Regions from separate parts of the Alkalihalobacillus sp. MEB130 genome, predicted to be linked through region 1. Evidence: riboswitches for the same ligand, from Rfam matches in the RefSeq annotation. Region 1 holds a riboswitch; the other holds the start of a gene.

Region 1 (18,551 bases):
ATTGACGAACGAAAAACACACTCTTTACTTCCCTAATTTCTTTCACCAAACAGCACAAGGAAAAACAGCTGACGCTGAATTTATGGTAGCCAATTCTCTCTATGGTTTGCCGCAAGGTGCTGCTTTTACAACAAAAGGACTAAACACTTATCATGCAGCTCCAGCTATATTGGGGCAAGAAGGATACACATCAGCGGTGCTTCATGGAAATACGGGAACCTTCTGGAATCGCAATGAAATTTATAAATCACTCGGATATGATCGGTTTTACGATTCAAGATATTTCAATATGAAGGAAGAAGACTTAGCAAATTACGGCCTAATGGACAAACCATTTTTTGAACAAGCCATGCCTTATTTACAGTCATTGCCTCAGCCTTTTTATGCTAATTTCATTACAGTTACTCATCATTTTCCGTTTACGCTTGACGAAGAAGACGCAACACTTGCGCCGCATACAACCGGTAATAGGACAGTTGATAATTTCTTCCAAACAGCCCGATATGCAGACGAAGCGTTAGAGCAATTTTTCACTTATTTAAAAGAAGCTGGGCTATATGATGAGTCTATTATTATTATGTATGGGGATCATTATGGAATTTCAAATAATCATAACCGAGCCATGAAAGAAGTAATCGGCAAAGAAGTTACACCTTATGAAAGTGCTGGGTTACAGCGGACACCTTTATTCATTCGTGTTCCAGGAATAGAAGGTAAAGTAATTGAGGAATACGGCGGACAAATTGACCTTCTCCCAACCCTTCTTCATTTGCTTGGTAAGGACACGAAATCCTATGTTCATTTTGGCACGGACCTTCTATCTGACCAACATGATGATCTTATCCCTTTTAGAAATGGAGACTTCGTGAGTTCCACGATCACTGCTGCAGATGGTAAGTTTTATAATTCTGTGACAGGTCAGCTACTTGAAGACGAGCGAATGGAAGAAGCAAACCAACTTCAGGAAACAACAAGACAAAAACTCGCCTTCTCAGATCTTGTTGTCAACGGGGACTTGTTACGCTTTTATACGCCTGATACTTTCACTTCTGTTGATCGCTCTAAGTACAATTACCTCATACACGAGAACTTGAACTTAGTGAATGAAAGTGATTTTGACTTAGTCGATTCTCTCCCAAAGGTTCTAGAATAACCTGATCTCTCTAGCGTTTCATTCACTACAAAGGTGACAATCACTTATTAAACTAAGTGATTGCCACCTTTTTTGATCTAAAACAAATTGCTACTCCTCAGTCACGCGATTTCGAAAAGCCTCTTTTTCAACCAAATATCCATCTTCTTCTATATTATTTTTCGGCTTTTTCATTTCACCTTCTTTTGGAAATGCACCGGGATGACCTTTTCTTTTATGATTAAAACTTTTTCCAGTTGCCAATCGAATCCCTCCTTTAGAAATGGTTCTTCGTTATTTTTTCAAAATATTTTTTACTTATGCATGTTTCCTTTTTATTAACGCGCTTTCTAATAGGAACGGAGAGGTGTTACTCCCTTTCTCCAAGCAAACGGCAAAAAATGATCGTTATCCCGTATAATATTTGTCGAAAAGCATATGATATAAATGTCGCAACGATGGGCTATAGCCAAGCGGTAAGGCAACGGACTTTGACTCCGTCATGCGTAGGTTCGAATCCTGCTAGCCCAGCCATTACATAAAAAGTGCCTGACCCTTGTCAATTTAAACAAAGGTCAGGCACTTTTATTTAACTCCATATAATTTACACTTATCATAAAAGCTTGTCTTTCCAATTCCAAGTAATTTTGCCGCAGCTAGTTTATCCCCACTTGTAACGGTAAGTGCATGAACAAGTGCCCTTTTCTCAGCTTGAGCTAATGTCTCTTTTAATGGTTGAATCGTTTGAACAGTCCCGTTTGTGCTTGCGTTATTAATAGGTGGTTCTTGTTTAATGGAATGATCAGCTTGATCCTTTATGTAAAGTGGTAAATGCTCTAATGTTATAACAGTCCCATCCAATACATTGATAGCTCGTTCTAATACGTTTTCTAGCTCCCGTATATTCCCAGGCCACATGTGTCGTTGGAGCTTGTCTACCACTTCTGATGACAACATCGTCCCCTTTTTATAAAACCTTCTCTCGATCTTTCGTAGTAGATATTGCGAGATAGCTTCTATATCCTCTTTTCTTTTTCTAAGAGGAGGGATTTCTATACTTATGACATTTAATCGGTAAAAGAGATCTTGACGAAACGTTCCTTCCTGTACCATTTTTTCTAAATCTCGATTGGTTGCCGCAATCAGTCGTATATCAATTGGTATTGATTTTTGACCTGCAACAGGTTGGATTTCTTTTTCTTGCAGCGCTCTAAGTAACTTACTTTGTACAGAAAGAGGCATATCCCCAATTTCATCAAGAAAAATTGTCCCCTTATTTGCCAACTTTAAAAGGCCTAGTTTTCCACCTTTTTTCGCTCCTGTAAAAGCACCATCTTCATAACCAAATAGCTCTGTTTCAAACAACAATTCAGGGATAGACGCACAATTAATTGCCACAAAAGGGAAGTCACTCCGCATACTGCTATGGTGTATGGCATGAGCAAATAATTCTTTTCCTGTGCCAGTTTCTCCAGTTACCAATACTGAAGAGTCATTTCTTGCTACCTTTTCTCCTAATGCTTTCGCCACCTGAAATTCATAACTATCTCCAACTAAGTCATCAAACGTATATTTACATGTTCCTTCATTTAATGCTTTATTTTTATAAAGATTCAAAGCATTGCACAGATTTGTTATTTTATTTTTTTGAGCTCTAACATTGTCTGGATCGGAGTAGATAACAGTTCCTAAAGCCCCAACTAATTGACCTTCTATAAAAATAGGGTAGCGATTCGCTATCATAACACTTCCGTTTATTGGATGCAGGTGCTCTATTTCCTTTTGACCTGTTCTAGCTACAATATGCATTCGTGTATTTTCAATGATGGCTTGAACTGGACGACCGATTGCCTCTTCAAACGATATTCCTAAAAATTCACAATAGGCCCCATCTATGTAAATAACGATTCCATCTCGATCGACTACAATGATGCGCTCGATGCATAATTGAATAATTTCCATTAACCATTCAAATGAAAGCCTTCTCATCTCTAACTTCATTGGTTCCCCCCCAATCGATAGCATCATTATAACAAAATTTCTATCCTTTGTTGGTAAAAATAGAGAAAGGGATGTCCAAAAAATCTTTTGGACATCCCTAAGTAACGGATGGAATCGACTTTGCTATTGCCAAACTCCCGATGTACTTGTACGTAGCCTATTCTGAACCATATGAAGAAGTTTTTACTGTGCCGTATACCCACCGTCTAACAAAACGGCTTGTCCTGTAACACCTTTTGCTTTTTCACTACTTAAAAATAGGGCATAATCAGCAATTTCTTGAACAGATAATAAGCGTTTTTGTGGTACTAGTGGGTATAATACCTCTTCTTTCACTTTTTCAACAGGAACATTACGGGTTTTAGCTAAATCCTCAAATTGTCCACGAACGAGAGGAGTATCCACGTAACCTGGGCAAAGAGCATTCACTGTAATATTATGTTCTGCCGTTTCAAGAGCGGCTACTTTAGTTAAACCAATTACCCCATGTTTGGCACTGTTATAAGCTGCTTTTCCAGAAAAACCTATAACTCCATTAATGGATGCCATATTAATAATTCGTCCAAACTGTTGCTTCTTCATGATCGGTATCACATGCTTCATCGCAATAAATGGTGCGATTTGCATTACTTTTATCATGAATTCAAATTTTTCAGTTGGAAATTCTTCAATCGGTGAAACGTGCTGTAGGCCTGCATTATTTAGAAGGACATCAAGTCTACCGTATGTTTCAATCGTTGCATCTATTGCCTTTTTAATATCTTCCTCTTGAGTTACATCGACTTTTAATCCTAAGCAATCATATCCTTGCTCTCTTAAGTCTGCTGTTACTTCTTTCACTTTTTCTTCATCAATATCTGTAAACACAACTTTTGATCCATCCTTAAGAAAGGATTCTCCAATTTGGTAACCAATCCCACTTGCAGCGCCCGTTATAAACGTTACTTTACTTTCCATTGTTGTTCCTCCATTATAAACGAGCATTACGATTTTGATCTATACTACTTAAATTGTTTCAACTACACTCGCTACGCCCATTCCACCACCGATACAAAGAGTAGCCAAGCCATAACGAACTTCGCGACGCTTCATTTCATGAAGCAATGTAACAAGTACTCTCGCACCACTTGCTCCAATTGGATGTCCTAAAGCAATTGCGCCACCATTTACATTTAGTTTTTCTTTAGGAATGGCTAATTCACTACCTACAGCTAACGCTTGCGCTGCAAAAGCCTCATTTGCTTCGATCAAATCGATGTGATCCAATGACAAACCGGCTTTTTCTAAAGCTTTATTAGATGCTGGCACTGGTCCAATCCCCATAATTTCTGGATCAACACCAACAGAGGCATTTCCTCTCAAAACAGCTAATGGTTTGATACCTAACGCTTCAGCTTTTTCTCGACTCATAAGAACTAATGCAGCTGCTCCATCATTAATACCAGAAGCATTTCCAGGCGTTACAGAGCCGTCCTTTTTGAAGGCCGGCTTTAACTTACTAAGCTTAGCTGCCGTAATTCCCGCTCTTGGAAATTCATCTTTATCAAAAACAAGTGGATCTCCCTTACGTTGAGGAATCTCTACAGGGACAATCTCATCATTGAACTTTTCTTCATTCATTGCAGCCTCGGCTTTTTGCTGGCTCCAGGCAGCAAATTCATCTTGACTATCACGGTTTAATTCATATTTCTCTGCAAGATTTTCAGCAGTAACCCCCATGTGATAGCTATTAACAGCACATTGCAATCCATCTTGGATCATGCTATCTATTATTTTGCCATTGCCCATTCTATATCCTGTACGAGCATCCATTTGAAGATAAGGAGCAAGACTCATATTTTCCATTCCACCCGCAACAACAATCTCAGCCTCTTCTAATTGAATAGCTTGTGCTGCGTAATGCACCGCCTTTAGACCAGATCCACATAGCTTATTAATTGTAGTGGAAGGAACACTATTTGGAATCCCTGCTTTAATAGCAGCTTGTCGAGCAGGTCCTTGACCTAGCCCTGCTTGAAGAACATTACCCATAATCACTTCATCTACTTGTTCTCCCTTTAATCCAGCTCGATGTAGAGCCTCCTTAATAACAATGGCTCCTAATTCTGTTGCTGGTGTTTGACTAAGCGAACCCATAAAATTACCAATTGCCGTACGAACAGCGCTTACAATAACAACCTCTCTCATGAAAAAACCCCCTAATATAAATGTTTTAATTGCACTTATAAAACCACGATCTAGCTGAGAATGATCATTTAGCTTCTGTTACTCTAAGGTGGGTTAAAAGCTTATCCTTCTAAAGAATATGTACTTCACCATTCTCTATAGCAAGATTTATGCCAATTCTCTAGTAATGTTACAAGAAAAGTATTTTTAATAGTTTTCACACGTCACCAAACAGACCAGTTAGTCCAAAAAAATTGTCAATTATTTTCAAAATATATCATCATGTAACAGTAAACCCAATCATTCTCATTCCGTTTTATTGGAATATTCCGATAAAACGGAATGATTTAGTAAAAAAAATTCCGTTTTATCGGAATTTACAAGAGAAATAGATAAATAGATTTATCGACCTCAAAGCCACATTTAACTAATAAAGGCTACCTTTTGAAAAGATAGCCTCTCTTCCCTCTTGCCATTCTGAGGATTACGTTTATGTGACTTGCACTAAATAACAGTTCCTCCATCAATACTTAAAACGGTTCCTGTAATGTATTCAGCCTCATCTGAAGCTAAGAATGCATACCCATTTGCAATATCCTCTGGCTTACCCATACGATTTAACACCGATTTATTCCTCATCATTTCTTTTACTTTATCCGGCATTTTGTCTACCATTGGAGTTGCAATGAAACCAGGAGCAATAGCATTAACTCGTATTCCATGCTTCCCTAATTCCTTTGCCCACGATTTTGTCATTCCATTAACGCCCCATTTAGATGCAGCATAATTCGTTTGACCGAAATTACCATATAGACCAACAACTGAAGAAGCGTTCAATATGACACCACTTTTTTGTTCAATCATAATTTTCGCAGCTTCTTGAGCAACATTAAATACTCCTTTTAAATTTACATCAATCACACTGTCCCATTGCTGTTCGGTCATCTTGACTAGTGTTGCATCCTGAGTTATACCCGCATTATTAATGACAACGTCGATTCGACCATAATGATGAATCGTTTTCTTCATCAAATTTTCGACCTCTTCACGGTCTGTTACATCAACATCAATCCCTATGCTCTCTCCATTAAGGTCTTTTATTATTTGTGAAACACGATCTACTTCATCTTTTTTCAAATCGACTAAAACAAGTTTTGCACCTTCTAAGGCAAATTTTCTAGCTGTTGCCTCCCCAATCCCACGTGATGCACCTGTTATAATTGCCACTTTATCTTTTAATCTCATTTTCTGTTCCCCTTACCTATTAGGTATTTACCCAGAAAAGTTCCGAGGTCATAAATAGCACAACCTCTCTCTTCCCAACTTAATAAAGGGTAGAAATCGCTTACAGACAGCAAAAAAAGAAGGAAAACGAGCCATTCACAATCGTTTAATTAGGATTATTTAAACTAATCAACTAGTTAATCCTTAATTAAATGAATATGCTTGATTTCCTTAACGTCTTAGTTACTTACTTAGTACTACTCGCATAAAAATCAAAGAACTTGAACATTTGAGGTTGTGTATTTCTCAAGTGATCAAACATCCCTTCAAATGCATTAATCGATTTTTCACGTACTTTTTTATTTTGAGCGATCGCATGAACAGACGCTTCATGTAGCTGTTCCGTCGATCTTGAATATAGATCAAGAGAAGCCTTACCTGGTAGACTAGCAATCGTTTGGGACTTATGACCAATTTCCTCAAGCTTATTTAACCATTCTTGGTAATCTTGCACACCTAGCTGTTTGCTGTAATTTTCAAAGACAGATTGAGTGTTGGTTTTCCATTCTGTTGTCATCTTTTTCGAATATTCTTCTAATTGCTCTAACTGATCTCTTGTGCCTTCAATCCACTCTTTTTGATTTTCAAAAGCCTGAAGTGTTCGCTGCTCCAATTCTTCAAAAATAGAATCATTGCCCCACCAATCTTTAAAGTAACTGCCCATCACATCGTTAGTTGAGTTATTTGTTTCCTTTTTTGCCGCCATCATAATCCCTCCACAATATAAATTATTTTTACCAGAGTCTGAATCAACCTTGGTATATCAACACAAACAATGCTAGGAAGCAATGTTTATATTACTAAAGTGTTTGGGTGACTGAACCAAGATGTTTTTCTATTTCTCCTCATTTTCTTCTTTTTTTGATGCATATCTTGGTGGTGTGAAGAAATTTGTGTACATATTAAAAAATTGGTTAAGCATCTTTTGATATTGTTCTAGTGAATCGGCCCATATATCTAGATACTGTTCTCCGGCTTTTGTAATGGAATAAATGCGCTTTGCCGGACCGGATGAGGTTGTATCCCAAACAGAAGTAACAAGCTCATCTTTTTCAAGTTGACGAAGAATTCGATAGAAGTTCCCTTGGTCTACAGAGTGAAACCCAAATTGTGTAAGCTTCTGCATTAATTCGTATCCATGTGCATTCCAGTCTTTTAATAAGAGTAGCAATACAGGAATCATAAAATTTTTTGGAGCACTTGCTGTATCTCTTTTTGTTTTGTCTACACTACTTCGCTTGGGAGTCATTCTCTCACCTTCTCATCAAATTATAATAAATAATCCATATGTGTAATTTACACCTATAGGTAATGAATGTCAACCTTTACTTCATTATCCATAATTCACCAAGAAAATACATCATCCGCCAAAATCCCCCTTGAAAATGTCTGATTATAGCGAATTTTATATATATTTTACGAAAAGTTTTTGACGAAATCTTGCACATATACATTTACTATTAAGATGACGAATCTTAACAATTTTCAGAAAGGAGTTTGATTCATGACAAAACAAACGATGTTAGATCCTTTTGCACTTTGGAAAAGCATGTATGAACAAACAGAATCAAATTTAAGCGATGCCATTCACGAAACGCTAAAAACAGAAGAGTATGCAGAATATCTGGGGCATTTACAAAGTGGCTACCTTCAATATCAACAATTCGTTCAAAATGCAACGGATACGTACTTGAAACAAATGAATGTCCCTACACGAGAAGAAATTTCTAGTGTCGCCTCCCTTATTATCAACCTAGAAGAAAAAGTCGAAAATCTCGATGAAAAAATTGAGGACGAGCTACTGAACCAAAACGTTTCCTCAGAAATAACAAAGCTAAAAACAAGCATTACAAGGCTAGATAAGAAAATGACTCAAATTCTAAAAATCTTATCAAATGAGGAAGATGATGCATCGACAAATACGACACCATCACCACCTTCATCGCCTGATAACGAGTAATTTTTTGTAGAAAATCACTATTCATTTTTCTTTTTAAACTAAAAAATAAAAACTCGGAGGAATGTACAATGACAATTATCTTAAATGACTCGGCATTACAACAAAGTGAGAATAAAAGTTTAGCAGGAAAAGTAGCTATCGTAACAGGCGGATCTAGAGGAATTGGATCAACAATTGCGAAAGAATTAGCGAAAAAAGGTGCTCAAGTTGTCATTAACTATAATTCAGCTAAAGAGGCTGCTGATGAAGTTTTATTTGAAATTGAGCAACTTGGCGGAAGCGCTGTCTCCTTTCAAGCAAATGTAGCTAACTTTGACGAAGCTCAATCCCTAGTGGAAAATACACAAAACTACTACGGGAAAGTAGATATTCTGGTTAACAATGCTGGTATTACAAGAGATCGTACGTTCCGAAAGCTTAGTGAAAAAGATTGGAATGAAGTTATTAATGTAAATTTAAATAGCATCTACCATACAACTTCAGCAGTAATCAATCCAATGCTTGAACAAAAATTTGGCCGTATTATTAATATGAGTTCGATCATCGGTCAAGCTGGGGGTTTCGGCCAAACAAATTACTCTGCTTCTAAGGCTGGAATGATTGGCTTCACAAAATCACTTGCGTTAGAGACAGCAAGAAGTGGTATTACAGTTAATGCTATTTGTCCAGGTTATATTGAAACGGAAATGGTGAAAGAAATTCCTGAAAAAGTAAAAGAACAATTAATTAGTAAAATTCCAATGCAACGCTTAGGCCAAACATCTGAAATTGCTGATGCTGTACTTTTCTTAGCAAATAACAGTTACATAACTGGTCAGTGCATTAATGTAAATGGTGGTTTGTACATGTAACGAACAAAAAAGCTAACGAAAAAGGAGCTGGGGCAATGGTTTATTCTGCTACCAAATCAATGGAAACATTATTTGACACCGTACCAGAAGAGTTACAAAAAGATTATAAAAAATTTAAACGAGTGATGGATGTCCTCACAAAAGAACCTGAGCCGAAAGTAGGACAAACGCCGAAAGAGGTTATTTGGACGAAAAATAAGGCTAAGCTTTATCGCTATCAACCCGCAAAAGTAAAAACAAATAAAGTACCGATTTTAATGATTTATGCTCTTATCAATAAGCCGTACATATTAGACTTAGCTCCTGGTAGTAGTCTAATTGAATACTTAACAGATAAAGGGCATGATGTTTATTTGTTAGATTGGGGAACACCAGGTTATGAAGATCGACATATGAAGTTTGATGATTACGTGTTGGATTATATCCCACGCGCTGTAAAAAAAGTTCTTAAAACTTCTCAAGCTGACGAAATCAGCCTACTTGGCTATTGCATAGGTGGGACATTAACCGCTATCTTTACAGCGCTACACCCGAATTTACCTATTCGTAACAATGTATTTTTGACGAGCCCATTCGATTTTAGTAATGCAGGCTTATTTACAAACTGGGTGGACGAAAAATATTTTAATTTAGATCTAATGGTTGATACTTTTGGCAATATTCCAGCAGAAACCATTGATTTTGGAAATAAGCTATTAAAACCTTTAGTAAACTACTTTGGCCCCTATGTTGCACTAGCCGACCGTGCAGATAACGAAGATTTCGTTAAAAACTGGTCCCTCATGCAAAAATGGGTTGGAGATGGTGTACCATTCCCTGGTGAAGCTTATAGGCAATGGATTGGGGAATTTTACCAAAAAAATAAGCTGATCAATGATGAATTGTATATTCGTGGACAACAAGTTGAGCTAAAAAACATTAAAGCAAATGTATTAAACATCGCAGCAGATCGTGACCACATTGCGATTCCTGAACAAACAGAAAAATTGATGGACAAAATTTCTAGTAAAGACAAGACATTCAAACTAATTCCTGCTGGTCATGTCTCTGTAACAATAGGAAAAAGGGCGGTTCAACACACTTACCCACTAATTGAAGAATGGCTAACAGAGCACTCTAAGTAATATTTACAAGGTGTTCTCAAGAAAAGGTGTACTACCTGCCTCTTGAGGACACCTCCAAACTGCTGTTTGATCTTTATCCCTTTTTGTTCCACTACCCGGGTACATATACTCTCATTTTCTGCACCTCCTCTCTTTTATTCCAAAAAAGAATTCCGAGACACTATTTTACATACATAATTGAGTATTATTTTCTAGGGAAAAGAAACTAAATGTACTTTTTTATTTTTTTTTACTTTTTCCTATTGAATTTTTGTTCAAATGTGCTACTCTAGAGGAGCATTAATTGGAGAGTTTGAATTTACTACATCAGGTCTTTCCAAGCAGATAATTTTGACCACTTCCTACTGGAAGGTAAGGCCATACGGACAGCTGGGTCAAATGCCGACTGGCAACTTTGTTGCCTTATTGATTGAGTTAAAAGCTCAAATTTTATAAGTTGGTTACTTTACAACCAGTGCATTTGCACATCAACTTGTGAAACGGTCAATAAGAGTGCTAAAAAGTAATTATTTGCTATATAGACTCTGATCCCTACTTAAGATACTTTGAATATTAAAGAGCTTTCTATCATATTTTTTTCTAATATGATATTCGACACGTATATTTATGACTGTTGTCATGGATTACTCTGCTTTTTAATGTAATTGATGATATCTTAGCAAGTGTTGTGCGCAATTATGCGTTTGGCACTTGCTTTTTTGTTGTTCAAACGTTTTTTGAGGAGTTATACGCATATCCTTTTTGGGTAAAGACATCCTAAGAGTTTATTAAGAACTTCTTTTTATTTGTAAAATTTAATCAGTAAGGAGATAGGATTATGGGAAAAGCACTTATTATTGGTTGTGGTGGAGTCGCATCTGTTGCCATCCACAAATGTGTTCAAAACAGCGAGGTTTTCGAAGAGATTTGTATTGCAAGTCGTACGAAATCAAAATGTGACGACCTAAAAGCAAAACTTGATGGTGGAAAAACAAAAATTACAACTGCACAAGTGGATGCAAACAATGTAGATGAGTTAATTGCATTAATTGAAGAAGTTAAGCCAGATATCGTTATGAACTTAGCTCTTCCATACCAAGATTTAACGATCATGGATGCGTGTCTTGCTACAAAAACACACTATTTAGATACAGCGAATTACGAGCCAGAAGATACAGCAAAATTTGAATACAGCTGGCAGTGGGATTACCGCGAGCGTTTCGAAAAAGCGGGTATCACTGCTCTTTTAGGAAGTGGTTTTGATCCTGGTGTAACAGGTGTTTTTTCTGCACATGCCCTAAAGCATCATTTTGATGAGATTGAGTACATCGATATTCTTGATTGTAACGCTGGAGATCACGGCTACCCTTTTGCAACGAATTTCAACCCTGAGATTAACATCCGTGAGGTTTCGGCGAACGGACGCTACTGGGAGAATGGTGAATGGGTAGAGACAAAACCTATGGAAATTAAGCGCGTTTATAATTTCCCAGAAGTCGGGGAAAAAGATATGTACTTATTGTATCATGAAGAACTTGAATCTCTTGCCGTTAATATTCCTGGAATTAAGCGAATTCGTTTCTTTATGACTTTTGGTGAGAGCTATCTTACTCATTTGAAGTGTCTTGAAAATGTTGGATTAACTTCTATTGAGCCAATTGAATACGAAGGACAACAAATTGTGCCTCTTCAATTTTTAAAAGCACTATTACCTGACCCATCTACTCTTGGTCCACGTACAAAAGGTAAAACAAACATTGGTTGTATTTTTAAAGGGAAAAAAGATGGAAAAGATAAAACATATTACGTATACAACATATGTGACCATGAAGCATGTTACCAAGAAGTTGGTTCTCAGGCCGTTTCTTATACAACTGGTGTTCCTGCGATGATTGGTGCGATGATGATTATGACAGGAAAATGGAATAAAGCGGGCGTCTACAACATTGAAGAGTTTGATCCAGATCCATTCATGGAAGCATTAAACAAATGGGGATTGCCTTGGAAAGAAAGCTTTAACCCAGAGCTTGTCGATCATGAGCCAATTAAAGAAGCGGAGACTGTACGTTAATTATGAAATTTGAAGAATTACCAACACCATGTTATATAGTAGATGAAAGTCTTTTGGAAAAGAATCTGAAGATATTAAACGGGGTAATGGAACGGACAGATGCAAAAATTATCCTAGCTCAAAAGGCGTTTTCCATGTCCGAATTTTATCCATTAATCGGAAAATATTTGAGTGGTACGGCGTCGAGTGGGCTCTATGAAGCGCGTCTTGGTTATGAAGAGATGGGTAAAGAAAACCATTGCTTTGCCCCAGCATATCGTGATGATGAAATTGACGAAATCATTTCTTATTGCGATCATATTATCTTTAACTCGTTCTCACAAGTCGAAAAGTTTAAAGACAAAGTACTAGCAGCTGGAAAAAAAGTGGGGTTACGTATCAATCCTGAACACTCAACACAAGTTGGGCATGCGATCTATGATCCATGCTCTCCTGGCTCCCGCTTTGGTGTTACGATTAAGAACTTCCGCCCAGAATTACTTGATGGTGTATCTGGGCTCCATTTTCACACACTTTGTGAACAAAACTCAGATGATTTAGAAACAACATTGAATGCTATAGAAGAAAAGTTTGGACCATGGTTGTCACAATTAGAATGGATTAACTTTGGTGGTGGTCATCACATTACACGTGAAGACTATGACATTGCATTACTTGAAAAATGCATTAAAAGAATGCAAGATACGTACAATTTAGAAGTGTACCTTGAACCAGGAGAAGCCATTGCTCTTAATGCGGGCTATCTTGTTACAACAGTCCTTGATAAACTTGAGAATGATATCGAGATTGCGATCCTTGATACATCAGCAACATGTCATATGCCAGATGTGTTAGAAATGCCTTACCGTCCTCCTCTCTTTGGATCAGGAGAAAAAAATGAGAAGCCATACACGTATCGCCTTGGTGGACAAACGTGTCTAGCAGGTGATGTCATTGGAGAATATTCCTTTGATCAGCCATTAGAAAATGGCGACCGTTTAATGTTTGGAGATATGGCTATTTATACGATGGTGAAAAACACGACTTTTAACGGCATGCCACTGCCAGCGATCGCTGTCAAAGATAAAGATGGCGATTACCGTATTGTCCGCGAATTTGGATATGAAGATTTTAAAACGAGACTTGCGTAATTTAATACGGACTTTAAAAACCAGATTCTATTACAGAATCTGGTTTTTTCAATATTTACAAAGTGCTCAAGGTGACAGTCTTTAAGTCTGTCATGCGTAGGTTTCAAACCTTACAAACCAACCACTTTTTTTGGACATATATAATTAAAAAGCTGCGGAGAAACATATCTCAGCAGCTTTCAACTTTTGTCCTATCTATTATTTACCTGTTAATGGAATTACGGCTCCATCGTATGTTTCAATAATGAACTGTTGAACATCCTCAGATTGAAGGATTTCAACTAACTTTAAGATCTCAGCACGTGTTTCGTCTTCAGAACGAACAACAATCAGGTTAGGCTGAAGCACATCTTCTCCCTCAAACGCAATTCCGTATGACTCGATATCCACTCCACCTTCAAGTGCATAGTTCGTGTTAATCACAACCACATCGCCTTCTCCAGCTTCAAATGAAGGAGCAAGCATTCTTGCTTCTACTTGCAACTTATCAAATTGTAAGTTTTTTGGGTTTGATACAATATTATCGACTGTTGCTAATGCTCCTTCTTCCACATCAAGCTCGATAAGACCTGCTTTTTCAAAAATTGGTAGGATGCGTCCGTGATCGCTAATTGAATCACTCATAATAATGGTTGCACCTTCTGGAAGCTCATCTAAGCTACTATATTCCTTAGAGTATACACCGATTGGTTCAGCATGAATCGCACCAATATCAACAAAATCATAATCAGGATTTTCATCTAATTGCATTGCTAAGTAACCAGGTGTTTGGAAATAGTTAGCATCAATATCTCCATCACGTAAAGCTTGGTTTGGCAAAATATAATCTTGGAATGTTACAATTTCAAGCTCGATTCCTTCTTCAGCTAAAAGTGGTTGAACGTATTCAAGCACTTCTGTATGTGGAACAGCAGATGCTCCAACTACTAATGTAGAAGACTCAGCTTGTTCCGTTTCATCTCCAGCCGTATTTTCTGTTGTTTCTTCTTCTGATGTACCGCAAGCTACTAGAGAAGCGGATAATGCTGCTACACCCATTAAACGTAAAAACTTTTTCATAATAAAAATCCCCCTGTTATCGTTTATCTGTTTTATTTGTAAAGTAGTCACCAATCCATTGAATGAGAAAGACAATAATTAAAATGACTACTGTTGCAACTAATGTAATTTGACTATTGTTTCGTTGAAATCCTTCAAGGTATGCAAAGTGTCCAAGCCCCCCTGCCCCAATTACACCGGCCATCGCCGTAAAACTTACTAACGATATAGCTGTTACGGTTATGCCAGAAATGAGTGCTGGTAGCGATTCCGGAATAAGCACTTTTTTAATAATATCCCATTTCGTTGCTCCCATTGCTTGCGAAGCTTCAATCACACCTTTGTCAATTTCTCTTAACGCCATCTCGACCATACGAGCATAAAAAGGAGCCGCACCAATGATTAAGGCTGGTAACGCGGCATTTGCGCCAAGCATCGAACCAACTAACATACGTGTAAATGGGATTAATAAAACAATTAAGATAATGAATGGAATCGAGCGAAACACATTTACAATTAAACTGAATATCGTATTAATCCACCTGTTTTCATAAAGGTTACCTTTGCTCGTTAAATACAGAACAAGTCCAAGAATTAAGCCAATAACAAAAGTAGCTGCGATAGAAATACCTGTCATATAGAGAGTTTCTAGCGTGGCGTCCCATAACCGATCCCACTTTACTCTTCCAAACCATTGATCAAGCATGGGCAATCACCTCTACTTCCACTTCTTTTTCGCGGATAAATGTAATTGCTTTAGTGATTTCATCTTTGTCACCTGTTAAAGCAACAAATAAGGTCCCGTACGAACCATCTTGTATTTTTGTCAGTTTTCCTTGGATGATATTAACCTCTATATCAAACTGTCTAATCAACTGAGTAATCAATGGACGTTCCGCTTCTTCTCCGACAAACGTCATCTGCACCACATGCCCGTTCGGATAATCAGCAAGCATATGTTCAACAGCATCGACGGTTTCATCCGTCACCGTAATTTGCTTAACAAATTCCTTCGTCATCTTCTCTTTCGGTTTACGGAATACTTCTATCACAGGTCCTTGTTCAACAATTTTTCCAGCTTCCATAACCGCAACTTGATCGCAAATTTTTCGAATAACATGCATTTCGTGCGTAATTAAAATAATAGTAAGCCCTAAACGTTTGTTAATATCTACAAGCAAGTCCAAAATCGAATCGGTTGTTTTGGGATCCAATGCCGATGTTGCTTCGTCACAGAGAAGAACCTTTGGGTTATTCGCTAACGCACGTGCAATACCAACACGCTGCTTTTGTCCTCCACTCAGTTGAGAAGGATAACTTTCTTCACGCCCTTCTAAGCCAACAAGCTTAATCAATTCATCCACTCGTTTTATTCGTTCTGCCTTTTTCACCCCGGCTATTTCAAGTGGAAACGCAATATTTTGCCTAACAGTTCGAGACCAAAGTAAATTAAAATGCTGAAAAATCATCCCGATTTCCTGTCTAGCTTTACGAAGTTCTGGTTGTTTTAGTTCTGACAGATTTCTTCCGGCAACCACAACGTTACCCTCACTTGGCCTCTCTAACATGTTCAGCATACGTATTAATGTACTTTTTCCCGCACCACTATATCCAATAACACCATAGATTTCACCTTCATTGATAGTTAGGTTAATTCCATCAACGGCTGTAACTGGGCCATTTTTAGTTTGAAATACTTTTTTAATACCTGTTAATGAAATCATCCGTTTCTCCTTCCCCCTACAGCATACTTACCCTATAAGAATACTCAACTTTATTGCAACATTATATATAGTTGTTGACGTTTAATGTAAAAAACCTTTCTGCTAGATGAGCAGAAAGGTTTTTTACATTCCCTTCTCTCATCTTTCAAAGCATCATACTTTGCAGGATTTAGCACCTTCTTAGATCAATATGATCCAACGGTTGCCGGGCATCGTAGGGCCAGTCCCTCCGCCACTCTGGATAAGAGTCTATTATTTAATTAGCTGTTTTTTAGTAGTAGCAATGAGAGAATAATAGCATAACTCAAAAATAATTGTCAACAAACAAAATTAGATTAATATAGTTTTAGTATTCAAAATTATTAAATTATCAGCTTTGTATCTTTTCTTATTTAGGTGCTGAAGAGTTTGAAACTATAACAGTGAAGAAGAACATCTGTCTAATCTTTTGAACTTCATCAGACACGTATTACATCAAGCTTAGAACTAGGTTCGCATGTCTACCCTCACCTTTATGGTGCAAACGGAAAATAGGTGAACGTAACGATAAATAATGCAAACGCCCCCGCGGATAAGTAGATAAGACTTAATAAAATATCCAGTGCGATAACTCCCCATTTGACCCAGCTTTGTTGCTTTAATGCTACTTTAATCAATCGATAATTTATTAGCCCAAGTAAATAGATTGCTAAAATGACGAAGCAAGGTACTACCCATTGTCCTACTGCCTCTGATGTTTCTGTCGTTCGACTTTCAAAAAAACCTGATTGTAGCTTTATTAGTTGACTCACACCGATAAAAACAACCAGCATCACCCCACCGATGCCTCCAAGCCATTTTTTTTCTTGCTTTGTTGTACCAATTAATAAACAAGTGCCCGTTATAGTAAATAGCGCAAATATTATATAGTCGATTGTGAATCCCCCTTTTTCATACAGCTATGGTCTTCCCCTTAGAATATATTACCATTTCTTCATTATATACTCTATACAAGGAACTATTAAAAATCTGTTTAACAAAAGAGACAACGATTTACTATTGACAAGTTACCCACATTCTTAAAATAAGCGTATACAGAAGCGAACAGTGTCATAACTGTTCGCTTCTAATTTAAAATTTAAGCGTTTGAAGTTGTTTTAACAACGTATCCACAATTATTGAAAGTGGGCTCTTGGAATTAGCTAGAGTTCTATGTTTAGAATACAAATCATTATTTCACTGAACCGTTCATTTCTTTTTCTTGCCATTTAAAGTAATAATAGTAACTAGACCAGAAAATGAGATAAACGGCAATGAAAGTTGCAATACTAACTAACAGAGCCATTAAGGTGAGAGGCAACCATCCAATCGTAATAGCCAACATTAACCAAAGTGATATTGAGAGTAAAAAGTGAATGGTGGTTTGCTTAAGAGGGCTCCAATTCTCGATCTCAAAAAGGAGAGATGCCACCCCAAAATAAGCTCCCATGATCATACTTCCAAGCATGTTGTTCCACAAGATTAATACAGGCACCTCAGTATTGGACAGCATTAAGACAGTTACCGTTCCAAAAATGAGAACTGCACTAAAGCCCAAACCAATGAAAATTCTTTTCAATGTTTCCATTATCATGTTTAATCAACTCCTAATATTAGCTTCTTTTTAATCTCCTGCACATACTTTCTTGATACATACTCTTTATTACCAGATTGAAAGTAAACACACAAATTTCCGTTAAACGACAACTCAAAACGCACAATTTTATTGATGTTTCCCACGACTGATTTCGAAAACCTAGTGAAGCCATGATTTTTCAGCAATTCCTCTATTTCATATAACCTCATACTTAACTCAATTGCTTGTTTATTTATTATGGCAAACACTTTACGGTCCTTTGCATAAACAAATTCAATTTCTTCAGGAGATAATAAGATAGACTGTTCTTCGTCAATCCCTATAATGCGTCTAGAGCTTTCTCCTTGTAATTTTCTCACTATCTCTTCAAGCTCTTTCGTCCACTCTTTTGCTTGAATCGTAATAGAAAGCTGATCATACTTTTCGTTAATATCAATGTTTACTTTCATTCACCTACCTCCTTCTTCCTCACTATA
Region 2 (3,725 bases), on a different contig from region 1:
TTCTTATCATAGTGTTACCGAACATTGGACTACCTCCCCCATCTAGATAACAAGGGAGCTGTCACTTTGACAACTCCCAACTTTTTTACTTTTTTACGCTAGCAATAAGCTCATTCAGTTCCGGCGAGAACCCTTTTACAGCTTGATCGCCTACTACTGTAACGGGAACACCCATAAAACCAAATTTCTCCACTTCTTTTTGATATTCCTCACTAGCCATAACATCTCTTACTTCAAAATCAATGCCTTCATCCTTTAGCATTTTTTTCACATAGGTACACTCGACACAGCCATCCGTTGAATAGACAATTACTTGTTTACTCATTCAGCAACTGCCTCCTTAATTGCTTGTGTTGTTATTTTCCAATGTGACGTATTCCAACGAACCTTTCCATCTTCAAGTAAGAAAATTTGAGGTGATTCGTGCTTAATTCCAAACTGTTCTGCAATTTGATTAGAAATTGGTCGATCTTCAATTACTAACACAATGGCTGCCGATATGTTTGTCTCTTTCACATAAGCCTGAAATTCTTCATGAGCTTTTGCGCTTATTGGACAGGTTGTACTATGTTTAAAAAGTAAGTGTTTTCCTGATTGTTGTACAAACTGATTCATCTCTTCAATGCTTGTTAGTTGTTTCATCGTAAAGTAACACCATCCTATTGTTGAATACTTTTCAATTACATTACCACAATCAGGAAGAAATGACTATGAAAACGATTGTTTCTTTTTCTTATTAGAATTATTTGATAAAAGCTTTTCTTTTTTATTCATCTCAGGTAAAATTAAGGAAAGCGCTTACTCAAAAAATAAATTTATACTAAATAGGTGATAACATGAAACGAACGCAACCATTCTTAATCATTTTTAGTGGGTTATTAGCTTTGTACTCAATTTATCAAATAGTTAACAATTTCATGCAATCTAATATGTTCATTCATATCCTTGCGTCAATATTGTTTGGCACAATCTGTTTAATTGAATATCGTAGCTATAAAAAGAAAAGGAAAATCAGAAATCAGCAACTTGCTCAAGAGCAACATTAGTCATAACAGTAAAAAACAAGAACCAAGGTGAATCTCACCTTGGTTTCTTGTTAACATAGATCAGTATGTACTTTTAAATAGTCTATAGACCCTCAAAATCATCTTCAGACAGATCAAACTCTTTTATCATCTCTTTTATGATTAAATCAATCCCTTTAACTTCACCTAGATTGATTTGTTTTATCTCAATAAGTTTCTCATTATTCAATTGTTCAAACAAAGCATTTTTTTTACATATCAGCCGTTGAACGTAATTTCTAAGATGAGCTTTGTCAATTTGTTCCGACACCATTTACCAACTCCAGAATAGATTACCAACAAAGAGTACATATAGGTAAGCTTATTATAAAACGAATCTATGTAGAAGTCGAATAAAGTAGAAAAATATTATAAAAAAACAAACCGACTCCAATATTAGTAAGAAATTTCTTTCATCTGTTTCAAGTCAATCAGATGTTCACATATTGGAGTAATCTCGGTAACGACATCCTTTTTTATTATCTGTTTTATTTCATTTTTCTTTTGTTTAGCTGCTGTTAATTGAGTAACAGTGGTGAAGAAAATACATGATTGATTTTTTAGTGATTGGTCTTGTCTTGTTGTTGGGTCATGTAAATCAAAAAACAAATCTACTATTTCTGTATAAGATACTTTCCACGGATCAAACCAAATCTCTACAATATCTATGTTTGCCCCTTTTAATTGTCCAACATGAACATTTTCAATCCCACGAATAACTGTATAAAAAGGTTTTTTACTAAAAAATTCACTTGCTCCAAACACTGCTCTTTCCATAATTTGCTCGCTCCTTTGAGCGATAAGCCTTCTATTCATCAAAAAACCTCTCTTTGTATGAAAAGAGAGGTTAAAATGATTTTATCCATCCTCTCATCTTTCAAAGGTTAAAACCTTTGCAGGAATTAGCACCGTTTAAGTCTAAAATCGACTTAATGGTTGCCGGGTGTCATAGGGCCTGGTCCCTCTACCACTCTGAATAAGAAGTTTATCGCTATTTAATTATTTTTTTTAATCATGTAATTGTTATTAATAATAACAATTCCTTATCTGAAATTCAAGTACTTTTTTAAAAATTCGATTTTTTCAACAAAATACACATGAAATCATGGAGGTATCTAAGGGGCCATTTACTTTCTTGGCGTTGTTTTCTCTTCCCAATGCGCTAAATTATTAGCATCTTGCTAAACCTTCGCAGGAGATCATAAACCCAACTTTTTCTATTCGGTGTTTTCTTGTAGTGTTTTTATCAGTTCTTCGAAATTATCATTAAACCTGCCTATTTCATAATCATAGAAACCAGTGTTTACATGATTCCTAGAAGATTCTCTAATAGCACTTGATATATTCAAGGAAGCATACACTATACAAAAACTTAAAAGTACAATTGCACCCGTCATCGATAATTTTGGTTTCTTCGTTTCCAAGTAGGTCCCTCCTAAAGACGTTCAATCTTGTTTTCTTTTAGTTTACCACCAATAACTAACAATTTGTTCCAGTATCTTAATAGTAGATTAAGTAAAACAATGAAATCACTGATATAATAGCATTCTTGCTGTTACTGGAAAGTGATCTGAAGCATCACTTTTAACCACACTTACTTCATCTACGGCAAAATCAGAGCTATGGAAAATATAGTCAATTTGCCAATCTTCACTATAATACGTTTGAAAAGGTATGCCTTTATTGCTTTTGATTAATCGGTCATTCCAAATGTGATATTCTTGTTGACTCGGTACGGAATTTAAATCTCCCGTTAAAACAATTGGCCCATCAATCGTTTTTATTTTATTATTGATTTCTTCAATAGCTCTTGAGCGCTCTTCTCTGTTTAGTCCTAAATGGGTGTTGATGATATGAATGGTATGAGTGTCCGATATTTGAAGCTCTACAAAGATCGCTGTTCTCGTTTCTATACGGTTCGAAAATGTGAGTGTTTGTTCGTTTATAATAGGAAACGTAGTTAAGATAGCATTCCCATAGTAAAGGCCAGGATAGGCTAAGGAAGGAGAAAAATAGGCGTTCATGTTAAGTTCTTTCGCAATCACATTCACTTGGTCAATGAAATTGGATCGCAAGCTATTCCTTTCAACTTCTTGTAAACTGATAATATCCGAATCTAAAGATTGAAGGGTTTCGATTGTTCTATTAATATCTACTCTATTATCTTGTCCCTTCCCATACTGTATATTATAAGATGTAACCGCTATCAAAAAATCTTCTTCTAAAAAAAGCTTGTTATTATGTACTGATATAAGTGTTTCCTCTTTATTCAATTGATGATAGTAATGTACACAAAAAATAAAAATGAGTGCTATTTGTAAGAAAGCATGTTTCTTGTCCATCGAGCCCTCCTTTCTTCGATAATCTAAGTATACCATAACAATTCAGAAAATTCAGTTAGTACATTTATCCAAAAAAATAGAGCCAACTAACCGGTTGGCTCATAGCTCATATTAAAGTTCGAAATCTACACCAATGCTGTCTACTCTTCCTACTTCACGAATAAAAGCAGCTACTTTTTGGTGTTCTTCGTTTTCAACATACGCATCAAGTGCTGCTCTGTCTTCAAAACGAACAGTTAGTACAACTTGATATTCTTTGCTTTTCTCAGCAAAGTTAAGGCCCGCTTGTAAATCCACAATTCCTGTTAAGTGTTGCTTT

The links. Region 1 has a riboswitch for S-adenosylmethionine ahead of N0O92_RS07850 (methionine ABC transporter ATP-binding protein). Riboswitches for the same ligand answer to the same signal wherever they lie in the genome.
Region 2: it holds a riboswitch for S-adenosylmethionine, as region 1 does, so the genes downstream of both, N0O92_RS13535 (peptide-methionine (S)-S-oxide reductase) here and N0O92_RS07850 (methionine ABC transporter ATP-binding protein) in region 1, are expected to answer to the same signal.

Annotation. Positions count from the first base shown of each region.
Region 1 covers NZ_JAOANA010000006.1:22,703-41,253, reverse strand. The annotation lists gene ltaS (lipoteichoic acid synthase) at 1-1,153, shown strand, start outside; gene N0O92_RS07925 (hypothetical protein) at 1,244-1,396, opposite strand; tRNA gene N0O92_RS07920 (tRNA-Gln) at 1,592-1,666, shown strand; gene N0O92_RS07915 (sigma-54 interaction domain-containing protein) at 1,718-3,133, opposite strand; gene N0O92_RS07910 (3-hydroxybutyrate dehydrogenase) at 3,317-4,090, opposite strand; gene N0O92_RS07905 (acetyl-CoA C-acetyltransferase) at 4,139-5,320, opposite strand; gene fabG (3-oxoacyl-[acyl-carrier-protein] reductase) at 5,804-6,544, opposite strand; gene N0O92_RS07895 (hypothetical protein) at 6,771-7,289, opposite strand; gene phaQ (poly-beta-hydroxybutyrate-responsive repressor) at 7,419-7,832, opposite strand; gene N0O92_RS07885 (poly(R)-hydroxyalkanoic acid synthase subunit PhaE) at 8,088-8,543, shown strand; gene fabG (3-oxoacyl-[acyl-carrier-protein] reductase) at 8,612-9,394, shown strand; gene phaC (class III poly(R)-hydroxyalkanoic acid synthase subunit PhaC) at 9,430-10,518, shown strand; gene N0O92_RS07870 (saccharopine dehydrogenase family protein) at 11,336-12,568, shown strand; gene nspC (carboxynorspermidine decarboxylase) at 12,571-13,698, shown strand; gene N0O92_RS07860 (MetQ/NlpA family ABC transporter substrate-binding protein) at 13,897-14,757, opposite strand; gene N0O92_RS07855 (methionine ABC transporter permease) at 14,774-15,442, opposite strand; gene N0O92_RS07850 (methionine ABC transporter ATP-binding protein) at 15,435-16,460, opposite strand; SAM riboswitch class I at 16,596-16,708, opposite strand; gene N0O92_RS07845 (hypothetical protein) at 16,973-17,275, opposite strand; gene N0O92_RS07840 (DUF3021 domain-containing protein) at 17,671-18,072, opposite strand; gene N0O92_RS07835 (LytTR family DNA-binding domain-containing protein) at 18,075-18,524, opposite strand.
Region 2 covers NZ_JAOANA010000012.1:105,444-109,168, forward strand. The annotation lists gene N0O92_RS13510 (GNAT family N-acetyltransferase) at 1-25, opposite strand, end outside; gene N0O92_RS13515 (glutaredoxin family protein) at 86-325, opposite strand; gene ytxJ (bacillithiol system redox-active protein YtxJ) at 322-642, opposite strand; gene N0O92_RS13525 (hypothetical protein) at 837-1,046, shown strand; gene N0O92_RS13530 (hypothetical protein) at 1,129-1,338, opposite strand; gene N0O92_RS13535 (peptide-methionine (S)-S-oxide reductase) at 1,461-1,841, opposite strand; SAM riboswitch class I at 1,932-2,047, opposite strand; gene N0O92_RS13540 (hypothetical protein) at 2,282-2,488, opposite strand; gene N0O92_RS13545 (endonuclease/exonuclease/phosphatase family protein) at 2,594-3,406, opposite strand; gene N0O92_RS13550 (Dabb family protein) at 3,518-3,725, opposite strand, start outside.